Regions from separate parts of the Mesorhizobium silamurunense genome, predicted to be linked through region 3. Evidence: riboswitches for the same ligand, from Rfam matches in the RefSeq annotation. Region 3 holds a riboswitch; each other region holds the start of a gene.
The links. A riboswitch is a leader RNA that binds a small molecule or an ion and turns the genes downstream of it on or off. The one in region 3 is predicted to bind thiamine pyrophosphate.
Positions count from the first base shown of each region.

Region 1: linked by a shared signal. The riboswitch ahead of thiC (phosphomethylpyrimidine synthase ThiC) and the one ahead of thiB (thiamine ABC transporter substrate binding subunit) in region 3 are both predicted to bind thiamine pyrophosphate.
Region 2: linked by a shared signal. The riboswitch ahead of thiC (phosphomethylpyrimidine synthase ThiC) and the one ahead of thiB (thiamine ABC transporter substrate binding subunit) in region 3 are both predicted to bind thiamine pyrophosphate.

Region 1 covers NZ_LPVS01000052.1:149-4,714, forward strand. Annotated here, with positions in the region: partial or broken gene AU465_RS14385 (hypothetical protein) at 1-325, shown strand, start outside; gene AU465_RS14390 (hypothetical protein) at 412-573, shown strand; TPP riboswitch at 756-872, shown strand; gene thiC (phosphomethylpyrimidine synthase ThiC) at 976-2,811, shown strand; gene thiO (glycine oxidase ThiO) at 2,808-3,809, shown strand; gene thiS (sulfur carrier protein ThiS) at 3,778-3,975, shown strand; gene AU465_RS14410 (thiazole synthase) at 3,977-4,566, shown strand, end outside.
Region 2 covers NZ_LPVS01000098.1:44,725-49,290, forward strand. Annotated here, with positions in the region: gene AU465_RS29190 (hypothetical protein) at 1-1,041, shown strand, start outside; gene AU465_RS29195 (FkbM family methyltransferase) at 1,038-1,793, shown strand; TPP riboswitch at 1,878-1,993, shown strand; gene thiC (phosphomethylpyrimidine synthase ThiC) at 2,098-3,921, shown strand; gene thiO (glycine oxidase ThiO) at 3,918-4,566, shown strand, end outside.
Region 3 covers NZ_LPVS01000041.1:57,760-62,325, forward strand. Annotated here, with positions in the region: gene thiP (thiamine/thiamine pyrophosphate ABC transporter permease) at 1-1,163, opposite strand, end outside; gene thiB (thiamine ABC transporter substrate binding subunit) at 1,342-2,352, opposite strand; TPP riboswitch at 2,395-2,509, opposite strand; gene AU465_RS11905 (thiamine diphosphokinase) at 2,656-3,300, shown strand; gene AU465_RS11910 (ABC-F family ATP-binding cassette domain-containing protein) at 3,302-4,566, shown strand, end outside.

The sequences.
Region 1 (4,566 bases), on a different contig from region 3:
TTACACGGGATTCTTACACTCGGCTGCTGGCCGTCTGGCGACGTCAAAGGGCTACCGTCTCACCGACGAAGACCGCGTGCGAGCCACAATCATCGAGCGATTAATGTGCGATCTCGAGGCGGATGTGCCGGCAATCTGTGCCGCCCACGGATCCGATCCGATCCGTTTTCTCGATTCAGACTTGGCGATGCTGGCCGAGGACGGGATATTGGACATCGAAAAGGGTTTCATTGAGAGATCACCGCCCGTCGCTAACGGCATGCTCCATCAAGTCACAGCAGTGGCCTTGGGCAGCTTGGCGATGTTTTCGACGAGCGTTCCGTGACAGCGTGGTAGTAGCAATCCTTTCGAACGGGACCTTCCTTAAGAAACCGCCTTTCTGCAGCTCAATTCCGGCAGCAGGTTGACGACTTGATCGACATGCCCGAGTGGCTGGCCAATCTGCCCTCCCGTTTCCTTCACCAAATGGTGGCCACCTGTCGAACGGCCCGCGAAAAGGAATTCGCCGCGCTGACCAATGACGAGGCAGGGCGGATCGAGGCGATCTACGCGCAAAACTTTGGTGCCGATTGAAGGCGTGATCATCATAAGGATCGATCTTTAGTCCGACGGTTCGGCGATCCCCTTATCCCTGCCTGGTCTCCTGGGCGTGCGCCCGACACATGCACGAGCCTTCCTCCCGGGTCTGACGGGCCGCAGATCGTCGCCGCGGCCCGAAGCCGCTTGACAAGCTAGCGCAAGCCCGTTCAACCTAGGGCATTCACCAGGGGAGTCCCGGCAAGGGGCTGAGATACTGCTGGCTTTCGCGGCGCAGTGACCCGTTGAACCTGATCCAGTTCATACTGGCGTAGGGACGGTGCAAGCGCTTTGCGGGAGTTTACGCCCGAGGCCTGTCGCAAGCAGGGCGGCCAAAGCGTCTTTTCATCCTTCCGGCACAGAACTGGGTCTCCAATGCATGAGCAAAGGAGCCTCACGATGAATGCCCTCACCCCCGCCGTGTCGACGGGACCGCTGCCCGCCTCACGAAAAATCCACAAGCCCGGTGCCATCCACCCGCAGATCAGGGTGCCTATGCGCGAAATCTCCGTCCATCCAACGGCCGGCGAACCGCCCGTCACCGTCTACGATCCGTCCGGCCCCTATACAGACCCGACTGTCGAAACCAGCATCGAAAAGGGCCTCGCACGGCTTCGCCACGAATGGATTACGGCGCGAGGTGACGTCGAGGCCTATGACGGCCGCCATGTGCAGCCGGAAGACAATGGCTTTGCGACGGGCGAGCGCCTGACGCCGGAATTTCCTGCTCGCAACCGGCCACTCAGGGCCAAGGCAGGCAAGGCGGTGACCCAGCTTGCCTATGCGCGCGCCGGCATCATCACGCCCGAGATGGAGTTCGTCGCCATCCGCGAGAACCTCGGCCGCGAGATCGCCCGCGGCAAGCTGCCCCGCGACAGCGAAGCCTTCGGCGCGGTGATCCCCGACTTCGTCACCCCGGAATTCGTGCGCGATGAGGTGGCGCGTGGACGGGCCATAATTCCGGCAAACATCAACCATCCCGAGAGCGAGCCGATGATCATCGGTCGCAATTTCCTGGTGAAGATCAACGCCAATATCGGCAACTCGGCGGTCACCTCGTCGATGGCCGAAGAGGTCGAAAAGATGGTCTGGGCGATCCGCTGGGGCGCCGACACGGTGATGGACCTGTCTACGGGCCGCAACATCCACAACATTCGCGAATGGATCGTGCGCAATGCGCCGGTGCCGATCGGCACGGTGCCGCTTTACCAGGCGCTGGAAAAGGTCGGCGGCATCGCCGAGGACCTGACCTGGGAGGTGTATCGCGACACGCTGATCGAGCAGGCCGAACAGGGCGTCGACTATTTCACCATCCATGCCGGTGTTCGACTGCACTATATCCCGCTGACCGTCGACCGGGTCACGGGCATCGTCTCTCGCGGCGGCTCGATCATGGCCAAATGGTGCCTGCACCATCACCGGGAGAGCTTCCTCTATGAGCATTTCGACGAAATCTGCGACATCTGCCGCGCCTATGACGTGTCCTTTTCGCTCGGCGACGGCCTTCGTCCCGGCTCAATCGCCGACGCCAATGACAGAGCACAATTCGCCGAGTTGGAGACGCTCGGCGAGCTGACGCAGATCGCCTGGGCGAAGGATTGCCAGGTGATGATCGAAGGCCCCGGCCACGTGCCGATGCACAAGGTCAAGCAGAACATGGACAAGCAGCTCGCCGTCTGCGGCGAGGCGCCGTTCTATACGCTGGGGCCGCTGACGACCGACATCGCACCAGGTTACGACCACATCACCTCCGGCATCGGTGCGGCGATGATCGGCTGGTTCGGCACGGCCATGCTCTGCTACGTCACGCCGAAGGAACATCTCGGGCTTCCCGATCGCAATGACGTCAAGACCGGCGTGATCACCTACAAGATCGCCGCGCATGCCGCCGACCTGGCGAAGGGGCACCCGGCGGCGAAAGTCAGGGATGATGCCCTTTCCCGCGCGCGCTTCGAGTTCCGCTGGGAGGACCAGTTCAACCTGTCGCTCGATCCCGAAACAGCGCGTTCCTTCCACGACGAGACCTTGCCGAAGGAAGCGCACAAGCTGGCGCATTTCTGCTCGATGTGCGGGCCGAAATTCTGCTCCATGCGCATTTCTCACGACATCCGCGCCGAGGCCCAAAAGGAGGGCATGGCGGCGATGGCGGCGAAATACCGCGAGGGCGGCGATCTCTACATGCCAGTTGGCGAGACCGACGCACCGCTCATGCCAGAGGCGCCGGAACCGTCATGAGAGTGCTGGTCAAAGGGGCCGGCGTCGCCGGCCTCACCGCCGCCTTCGAGCTCGCCGCCCGCGGCGCGACGGTCACAGTCGCCGAGACCCGGCATGGCATCGGTGGCAACGCATCGTGGTTCGCCGGCGGCATGCTGGCGCCATGGTGCGAGCGTGAAAGCGCTGAGCAGCCAGTGCTGGATCTCGGACGCGACGCCGCCGGCTGGTGGGATGCGGTGCTGCCGGGTCAGGTGACACGGGCCGGAACGCTGGTTGTTGCTGCACCGCGCGATGCGGGCGAGCTTGACCGGTTCGCAAGTCGCACGTCGGGCCATCGGCGTGTCAATGAGGACGAAATTGCGCTCCTGGAAACCGACCTCGCCGGCCGCTTCCGGCGCGGATTGCTCTTCCCCGATGAGGCTCATCTCGACCCGCGTCAGGCGATGGTGGCACTTCATGACAGGCTCGCAGCCATGGGTGTCGAGTTCCGCTTCGGCACCCACGCCCGGCATGTTTCCGGCTTCGATCGCCGGATCGATTGCACGGGGATGGCGGCAGAAGACGACGGGCTGCGCGGCGTTCGCGGCGAGATGCTGATCCTGCGCACGCCGGACATTTCGCTGTCGCGCCCGGTCCGGCTGCTACATCCGCGCTTTCCGCTCTATGTGGTACCGCGCACCGACCACCGTTTCATGGTTGGCGCGACGATGATCGAAAGCCAGTCCACAGGACCGGTCACGGCGCGTTCGATGATGGAGCTTTTGGGCGCGGCCTATGCTCTCCATCCGGCCTTCGGTGAGGCTGGCATCATTGAGACCGGCGCCGGCGTCCGTCCGGCCTTTCCCGACAACCTGCCGCGTGTCGAGGCATGTGGAAGCACCGTCGCGATCAACGGGCTCTATCGCCATGGTTTTCTCCTCGCCCCCGCCATGGCGCGCCAGGCGGCCGACCTGGTTTTCAATCAAGACGGAACCAAGGAACTTACTCATGAAGCTGATGGTCAACGGCGAAGCGCATGAGGTTGCCGCCACCACGCTGGCGGAGCTGCTTGCCGCGCTCGACTATGAGGGCGATTGGCTGGCAACGGCCGTCAATAGCGACCTCGTGCACAAAGCCGGGCGGGCGGAGTTCCAGTTGAGCGACGGCGACCGGATCGAAATCCTCTCGCCCATGCAGGGAGGCTAGCATGTTCGAACTTTTCGGGACGACGCTTGCCTCCCGGCTGCTTCTCGGCACGGCTCAATATCCTTCGCCTGCCATCCTTGCAGATGCGGTCAAGGCCTCGGGCACGTCGGTGGTGACCGTCTCGTTGCGCCGTGAAATGGCGGGCGGCAGGGCTGGCGAAAAATTCTGGTCGTTGATCCGATCGCTCGGCGTCAGAATCCTGCCCAACACCGCCGGCTGCCACTCCGTCCAGGAAGCGGTCACGACCGCGAAAATGGCGCGCGAAGTCTTCGGTACCAACTGGATCAAGCTCGAAGTGATCGGCAACCACGACACGCTACAACCAGATGTGTTCGGTCTGGTCGAAGCCGCCCGCATCCTGTGCGAGGACGGTTTTGCGGTACTTCCCTACACCACCGACGACCTTGTTGTCGCCGAGCGGCTGCTGGAGGCAGGCTGCAACGTCTTGATGCCGTGGTGCGCACCGATCGGTTCCGCGCTTGGGCCGGTCAACATCATGGCGCTGCGCTCGATGCGCGGACATTTCCCTGGCGTCCCGCTGATTGTAGATGCGGGGCTCGGACGACCGTCGCACGCGGCAACCGTCATGGA
Region 2 (4,566 bases), on a different contig from region 3:
GCGATCGCCGAGGAAGGCACCTATCCCGCTCCGCGGGCGCTGCATGACTATGCCTACAGCACCGTCAAGGAAGGTGTGTCGGCGGGCGACTACAAGATGCTGACCGACGATGGCGGCGGCTTCCGCAGCCACATGGCGGAGAATGCCGCCGACTTCCATTCGCTGCTCGGCATGTACCGGATCAAGTTCCTCTACGCCGAGATCCTGTCTGGCCTCAGCCATATCGTCTCGCCGGTCGAGGCGATGCGGCTGGTGCAGGTGTTCTCGGTGCTCTTGTTCGGCGCCATCACATTGCTCTGGCTGCGGGCGGAAGGCGCGCTGGCGCTGGCGCTGGTCGCCGGCGCCATCCTGATCATGGCCGATTTCGGCGATGCCGCGCGGGTTTCGACGCCGGACCTCCTCTGCTCGGCGCTGTTCCTCGGCGGGCTGTTCGCCTATGTCCGCAAACGCGAGACAGCCTCGGCGACCCTGCTTTTCCTCGCCTTCATGGCGCGGCCGGACAACATCGTCTTCCTCGCCATCTTCGCCGTTCTGCTCGTCGCGTTCCGGCAGAAGGCGTGGGGGGCGCTGGCCGGCTTTGCCGCCTCCTTCGTCGCCTATTTCGCCATCTCGCATTGGGCGCAGCATCCCGGCTGGTGGCCGCATCTTTGGTTCTCCAGCATAGAGCAGCACTACAATATGGACGGCTTCGAACCGCCATTCTCGGTGGCGGCCTATCTCAAGGCCTTTGCCGCCTCGGTGGTGCGCGCCATCGACGTCAACAGTTGGGTCGGCGTCTCGGTGCTGGCTTTAGCCGGCTGGTACGGGCTCGACCGCGCCGGCTTCCGGCTCGACCGCCGCGCCGGCATCCTGCTTGCGGCATTGGTGCTCGGCGTGCTCGCGAAGTTCACGGTCTTCCCGATCCACGACACCCGCATCTATTTTCCCAATCTTCTGCCGCCCTTCCTGCTGCTCGCCGCGCGGCTGATGGCGCTGTGGGCATCGGCGAGCCCGGATCGGCACCGCGAGGTGCAGCACGTCGTTTCCGGAGACAAGTCATGAGCTCAGTTTCCACCATCGCGCGCGTTCTGTTGTCGCTCGGCCTTCCAGCAGGCCTGCTCGATCGTGGACCCTCGCTGCGCGGCACGAAGTTCCTCGCCAACGCGGCGCTCAAGGCGCGCTTCGGCGGTGGACGACCATTCCAGATGGTCAATGTCGGCGCCTGCGACGGCGCGCTGTTCGACGACGTGACGCCCTGGCTGCACCGCATCAGGGGTGCTCGGGCGATGCTGGTCGAGCCGATTCCCTACAACCAGAAGCGGCTGCGCGCCAACTATCCGGACACCGGGCGCTTCGTCATCGAGCCGGTGGCGGTGACCAGGACAAAGGGTACCATCACCGTCCATACGTTCGATGCCGCCGCGCTCGAGGCCGGCACGCTGCCGATCGAGTTCATCGGCTGCTCGTCGGTCACCGACACCAATCTGATGTCCGGCAAGAATGCCTGGGGCGAGGCGGACGCCAATTTCAACAAGTTCGCGCCGCATCTGAAGGACATCGAGGTGCCGTCGGAGACCCTGCAGACGCTGCTCGACCGCAACGGCGTCAGCTATATCGACGCTTTCCTGGTCGATTGCGAGGGCGCCGACTGGATGGTGTTCGACCAGCTCGACCTCCAGCGCTACCGTCCCGGCATGATCAAGATCGAGGTCGGCGCGCTGTCGGCGGCCGAGATCGGCCAGGTCGTCGTCAAGCTCAAGACCGCTGGCTATCAAGTCGGCTTCCAGGCCGAGGACATCTGGGCCTTCGCCTAGCTTCCACCGCTGTGGCGGCAATCGAACCCAATTGCCGTTCGGGCCGGATGCGCTTGACAAAGCGGCGGCGGCTCGTTCAACTGAGCCATTCACCAGGGGAGTCCCGGCAAGGGGCTGAGATACTGCTGGCTTCGCGGCGCAGTGACCCGTTGAACCTGATCCAGTTCATACTGGCGTAGGGACGGTGCAAGCGCTTTGCGGGACTCCATGCCCGAAGACCTGTTCGCACAGGTGGACCAAGGCGGCTTTTCATCCTTCCGGCACAGAACTGGGTCTCCAATGCAGATGAGCAAAGGAGCCTCAAATGAATGCCTTGACCCCCGCCGTTTCGACGGGACCGCTGCCCGCCTCACGGAAAATCCACAAGACCGGCGTCCTCCATCCGCAGATCAGGGTGCCGATGCGCGAGATCAGCGTGCACCCGACCGCCGGTGAGCCGCCGGTGACGGTCTACGATCCGTCAGGCCCATATACCGACCCCGCGATCGAAACGAACATCGAAATGGGACTTGCCCGGCTTCGGCAGGACTGGATCGCGGCGCGCGGCGATGTCGAAGCTTATGACGGCCGCCACGTCAGGCCGGAGGACAACGGATTTGCGACTGGCGAACGGCTGACGCCGGAATTTCCTGTCCGCAATCGTCCTCTGCGGGCGAAAGCCGGCAAGGCGGTGACGCAGCTTGCCTACGCGCGTGCAGGGATCATCACGCCCGAAATGGAATTCGTGGCCATCCGCGAGAACCTCGGCCGCGAGACGCTGTGGGGCAAGCTGCAACAGGATGGCGAGGCGTTCGGTGCATCGATTCCGGATTTCGTCACACCGGAATTCGTGCGCGACGAGGTGGCGCGCGGCCGCGCCATCATCCCCGCCAACATCAACCATCCCGAGAGCGAGCCGATGATCATCGGCCGCAATTTCCTGGTGAAAATCAACGCCAATATCGGCAATTCCGCAGTCACCTCGTCGATGGCCGAGGAGGTCGAAAAAATGGTCTGGGCGATCCGATGGGGCGCCGATACGGTGATGGACCTGTCTACCGGCCGCAACATCCACAACATCCGCGAATGGATCGTGCGCAATTCGCCGGTGCCGATCGGCACGGTGCCGCTCTACCAGGCGCTGGAGAAGGTGGGCGGCATCGCCGAAGACCTGAGCTGGGAGGTCTATCGCGACACGCTGATCGAACAGGCCGAGCAGGGCGTCGACTATTTCACCATCCACGCCGGCGTGCGGCTGCATTACATCCCGCTGACCGTCGATCGGGTCACGGGTATCGTCTCGCGCGGTGGCTCGATCATGGCCAAATGGTGCCTGCACCATCACCGCGAAAGCTTCCTCTATGAGCATTTCGAGGAAATCTGCGACATCTGTCGTGCCTATGACGTCTCCTTCTCGCTCGGCGACGGCCTTCGGCCCGGCTCGATCGCGGATGCCAACGACAAAGCGCAATTCGCCGAGTTGGAAACGCTTGGCGAGCTGACCAAGATCGCTTGGGCAAAGGACTGCCAGGTGATGATCGAAGGTCCCGGACACGTGCCGATGCACAAGATCAAGCAGAACATGGACAAGCAGCTCGCTGTCTGCGGCGAGGCGCCGTTCTACACGCTCGGGCCGCTGACGACGGACATAGCGCCGGGCTACGACCACATCACGTCCGGCATCGGCGCCGCCATGATCGGCTGGTTCGGCACGGCCATGCTCTGTTATGTGACGCCGAAGGAACATCTCGGCCTGCCGGACCGCAACGACGTCAAGACCGGCGTGATAACTTACAGAATAGCCGCTCATGCCGCCGACCTTGCCAAGGGGCATCCCGCAGCGAAGGTCCGCGACGACGCGCTTTCCCGGGCGCGGTTCGAGTTCCGCTGGGAAGATCAGTTCAACCTGTCGCTCGATCCCGAAACGGCGCGCTCGTTCCACGACGAAACCTTGCCCAAGGAAGCGCACAAGGTGGCGCATTTCTGCTCTATGTGCGGACCGAAATTCTGCTCCATGCGCATATCCCACGACATCCGCGCCGAAGCGCAGAAGGAGGGGATGGCGGCGATGGCGGAGAAATACCGCGCCGGCGGCGATCTCTATATGCCTGTCAGCGATGCCGCATTCGGCACGGTCGAGTCGTCATGAGGGTGCTGGTCAAGGGGGCCGGCGTGGCCGGCCTCACCGCGGCGTTCGAACTTGCGGACCGCGGCGCGTTGGTCACTGTCGTCGAGGTCCGGTCTCACCTGGGCGGCAATGCGTCATGGGCCGCAGGCGGCATGCTGGCGCCATGGTGCGAGCGCGAGAGCGCCGAGCAGGCGGTGCTGGATCTCGGACGCGGCGCCGCCGACTGGTGGGACGCTGCTTTGCCCGGCCAAGCGACGCGGGCGGGAACGCTCGTCGTCGCGCCGCCGCGTGATGCGGGCGAGCTCGACCGCTTCGCCAGCCGCACCTCGGGCCATCGCTGGTTGGGCGAGGAGGACATCGCAAGGGTGGAGCCCGACCTCGCCGGCCGTTTCAAGCGCGGGCTGTTCTTCCCCGACGAAGCGCATCTCGACCCGCGCCGGGCAATGGCGGCGCTTCATGACAAGCTGGTCGCGATGGGCGTCGACTTCCATTTCGCAACCGACGGCCAAGGCCTTCCAGGCTTCAAATACAGGGTCGACTGCCGGGGGATCGCGGCGGACGATGCGGCGCTGCGCGGCGTTCGCGGCGAAATGCTGATCCTGCGTACGCCGGATATATCGCTGTCTCGTCCCGTCCGGCTGCTGCATCCGCGCTTTCCGCTCTACA
Region 3 (4,566 bases):
GCCAGGAACCAGCCGGCGCCGACCACGATCGGCGGCACGACGAGCACGAAACCGGCGCCGGTGTCGGCGGCATGCTCGAGCAGCGACGTAGCGCTGCCCGCACGCCGCAAGGCCAACGCGCGCCGGGCGGCGATCAGCGAGAGTGACAGCGTCACCGAAAGCAGCGCCGAGAAGAAAGAGAGCCCGGCGCTGGTGAGCGTCGCTCGGCGCACGGCGTCCTCGCCGGCCAGCCGGCCGAGATCCGCCCCCAGCCCGGCGAGCACGGTCGCCGCCATCGGCCCGGCGACGAACAGCAAGGCAAACGCAATCAGGCCGGCATTCAGCAGCGTTTCGGCCTTGCCGGTCGCAAGATAGCGGCGTGGCGCCACCGGCAGATTGGCATCGCCGACCGTGTTGGCGCCGAGCCGCGTCAGCATGGCGACCACGACGAAGGTCAGGACGATCTGAAGGAACGTCAGTGTCACGGCCCGCGCAGGATCGAAATCGAAGCGCAGCGCCTGGTAGATCGCGACCTCCAGCGTCGTCGCCGCCGGTCCGCCGCCCAGCGTCAGCACGATGGTGAAGGAGGTGATGCAGAGCATGAAGACCAGCCCGGCGACGCCCGGCAATGCCGCGCGCAGCGCCGGCCATTCGATCAGCCGCAACGCCGGCCAAGCCCCCATGCCGAGCTGGCTCGCTAGCCGCCACTGGTCGGCGGGCACGGTGCCGAGCGCCTCCAGGAACAGGCGCGTGGCCAAAGGCAGGTTGAAGAAGACATGCGCGACGAGGATACCGGACAGGCCGTAGATGCCGGGCCATTCCTGACCGCCAAGGCCGCCGAGGACGCCGGCAAAATAGCCGGCATGGCCGTAGAGCGCCAACACGCCGAGCGCCGCAACGATTGCCGGCAGCGCCAGCGGCACGGTGAAGAGCTGCAGCATCAGGCGACGCCCGGGAAACTTCGGGTGCCGGGACAGAGCGCGCGCCACCAGCAGCGCCGGCGCGACCGACAGCAATGTGGATAGCAGCGCCTGCCACAGCGTGAAGCGGGCGACGCGCAAGAGATAGCTGTCGAAGGCGCCGGCAGCGCCCGACGGGTCGCGGGCGCCTTCGAGGATGAGTCCGGCGAAGGCGCCGCCGATGAGCACGGCGACTGCCGCAAGGGCGACGATGCCGGCGGTTATGCGGGAATCAGGCGCCGGCCTGCCACCCTCCCCCTTGTGGGGAGGGTCGGTGAGCGGATGCCGCGAAGCGGCATCAGCGAACCGGGGCGGGGGTGAGGAAGTCCGCAACGTCGCTACCCCCACCCCGCTCCGCTTCGCGGATCGACCCTCCCCACAAGGGGGAAGGTGAAAGGCGCAGTCACTTGCTCATCGCCGCCAGCCATTCATCCACCCAAGCCTTGCGGTTGGCCGCGACCTCCTCCGGGCTGAACAGCAGGGTCTTGGTTGGCTTCACCAGTTTGTCGAAGGCAGGATTGAGCGGCTTGTCGGTCTTGCCGGCCGGGAACATCCAGTTGGTCTCGGGGATGACGTCCTGGAATTTCGGCCCTGTCATGAAGGCAATGAACTTTTCCGCCAGCGGGTTCTTCGCGCCGGTCGTGGTGATGCCGGCGACCTCGATCTGCAGGTACTCGCCCTCCTCGAAGGACGCCGCCTGGTAGCGCTCGGTGTTCTCGGCCACCATGTGGTAGGCCGGCGAGGTGGTGTAGGACAGCACCATCGGCGCCTCGCCCTTGGTGAACAGGCCGTAGGCCTCGCTCCAGCCCGGCGTCACGGTGAGCACTTTTGCCTTGAGCTTCGCCCATGCTTCCGGCGCCTTGTCGCCATAGACCGACTTCACCCACAACAGCAGCCCCAGGCCCGGCGTCGAGGTGCGCGGATCCTGGATGACGATCTTGTCGGCGCCGGCGCCCTCGACCAGTTCCTTCAGGCTTTTCGGCGGGCTCTTCAGCTTTTCGGTATCGTAGACGACGGCGAAATAGCCGTAGTCGAAGGGCACGAAGGTATCATCGCTCCAGCCACCCGGCACATTGATGCCGGACACTTCGCCATGCGGCGCGAACAGCCCGCTCGCCTTGGCGTCGGCCGTCAGGTTGGTGTCGAGGCCGAGCACGACATCGGCCTTGGTGCCGGCGCCCTCCAGCTTGACGCGATTGAGCAGCGCCACGCCGTCGGCGACAGATACGAATTCGAGATCACAGCCGCATTCGGCTTCGAATTCCTTCTTCACCCCAGGTCCCGGACCCCAGTCGGCGGTGAAGCTTTCATAGGTATAGACGGTGAGCTTGTCCTTCGCCTCGGCGGGCCCGATGCCTGCCAGAAGTGAAACAACGCCCGTTGCGAGAATAAGCTGGGACAACAGTGAGCGCATCGGCGCCTCCTTCGTTCGCGTTAAAGGAATTGAGGCGTCGGATGGTCCGAAACGTCTAATCCCTCCGCCGGTACAAACCGGATCAGGTTCAGCGGGTTGGCTTTGTCGCCTCTCAGCCGGTTCGCAAAGTCAGCGTCCGGCACCCCGTTAGAGCGTTTCGAGACATAGGCCCGGCCGATGCGGGGCGCAAGCGGAAGTTTGCCTGGCATCCAATGCATCACGGCTTACTCTGGAACGCAGCGCCGTTCCGTTTGGATGCGCCTGGCTTCCGTTTCGCGGGCGGGGCTGGTAAGGGCGACGCCCATGGGCACATTCACCATCCTGCTTGGCGGCGACCTCGTGCGCACGCCTCGGCTCGATCGCCAGATCGAAGGCTCCCGCGTCATCGCGGCCGACGGCGGCATCGGCCATGCCCGCATGCTTGGCTTGGTGCCGGAGCTGTGGGTCGGCGATTTCGACTCCGTGCCGGCGAACCTGCCGGAGGATCTTGCCGCCGTGCCGCGCAAGATCTTTCCGGCTGAAAAGGACATGACGGACGGCGAGCTCGCCATCGCCGAGGCGCTTGCGCGCGGCGCCACGCGCCTGGTGCTGGCCGGCGCCTTCGGCGGCAAGCGCGCCGACCATGCCTTCCTGCATCTGGCTCTAAGCGTGCGGCTGGCCGAGGCAGGCACGACGGTGCTGCTGACCAGCGGCGCGCAGGAAGGCGTGCCCATCCTGCCGGGCAAGGCCGGCTTCGACTATGCCGACGGCACGCTGTTTTCGGTGCTCGGCTTTTCCGAACTCGCCGGCCTGACGGTCTCCGGCGCCAAGTGGCCGCTTGACCGTGTCGAGGTGGCGTTCGGCTCCTCGCTCACTATATCAAACGAGGTCAAGGGCCGGCTCGAGATCGCGCTCGAGCGTGGCCGGGCGCTGCTGCTCGCCCACCCCTATCCTCTTCCCGAAAGCTGACATGGCTCCGCCTCTTCTCAATCTCGACGGCATAAAATTGACCTTTGGCGGCACGCCGCTGCTCGACGGTGCTGCGCTCAGTGCCTCCGCCGGCGAGAAGATCGCGCTGGTCGGCCGCAACGGTTCCGGCAAGTCGACGCTGCTCAAGATCGCCGCCGGGATGATCGAGCCGCAGGATGGCGAGGTCTTCCGCCAGCCTTCGGCGACGGTTCGCTATTTGCCGCAAATGCCTGACATGGATGGCTTTGCCTCTGTGCGCGCCTATGTCGAGGCAGGGCTGAGCCCGGCCGACGATCCGCATCGCGCCACCTATCTGATGGACCATCTCGGCCTGACCGGCGAGGAACGGCCGGACGACCTTTCCGGCGGCGAGGCGCGCCGCGCGGCGCTTGCCCGCGTCATGGCGCCCGAGCCCGACATCCTGCTGCTCGACGAGCCGACCAACCATCTCGACCTGTCGGTCATCGAATGGCTGGAAGAGGAGCTTGCCCGCACCTCGTCCGCCGTCATCCTGATCTCGCACGACCGCCGCTTCCTCGAGCGCGTCTCGCGCGCCACGGTCTGGCTCGACCGCGGCCAGACGCGGCGGCTGGATAAGGGGTTTGCGCATTTCGAGGAATGGCGCGACCAGGTGCTGGAAGAGGAAGAGCGCGAGCAGCATAAGCTTGGTCGCCAGATCGTGCGCGAGGAGCATTGGCTGCGCTACGGCGTGACGGCGAGGCGCAAGCGCAACATGCGCCGGTTGGGCGAACTCCAGGCCATGCGCCAGCGCTTCCGCAGCCATCGCGGCGCCGAGGGCTCGGCGACCATGGTGGCGAGCGACGCCGCCGAATCCGGCAAGCTGGTGATCGAGGCCAAGAACATCGAGAAAAGTTTTGGCGACCTGACCGTGGTCAAGGGTTTTTCGACCCGCATCCAGCGCGGCGACCGTGTTGGCCTGGTCGGCCCCAACGGCGCCGGCAAGACGACGCTGCTCAAGATGCTGACCGGCGAGCTGGCGCCGGACGCGGGCGCCGTGCGGCTCGGCGTCAATCTGGAGATCGCGACGCTCGACCAGAAGCGCGAAGCCGTCGACCCGCAGGAGACGCTGGCACATTATCTCACCGACGGGCGCAGCGAGAACCTTGTGGTCAATGGCGAGCAGCGCCACGTCGTCTCCTATATGAAGGATTTCCTGTTCAAACCGGAGCAGGCGCGCACGCCGGTGCGCGAGCTTTCGGGCGGCGAGCGGGCGCGTCTCCTGCTTGCCCGCGTGCTGGCCAGGCC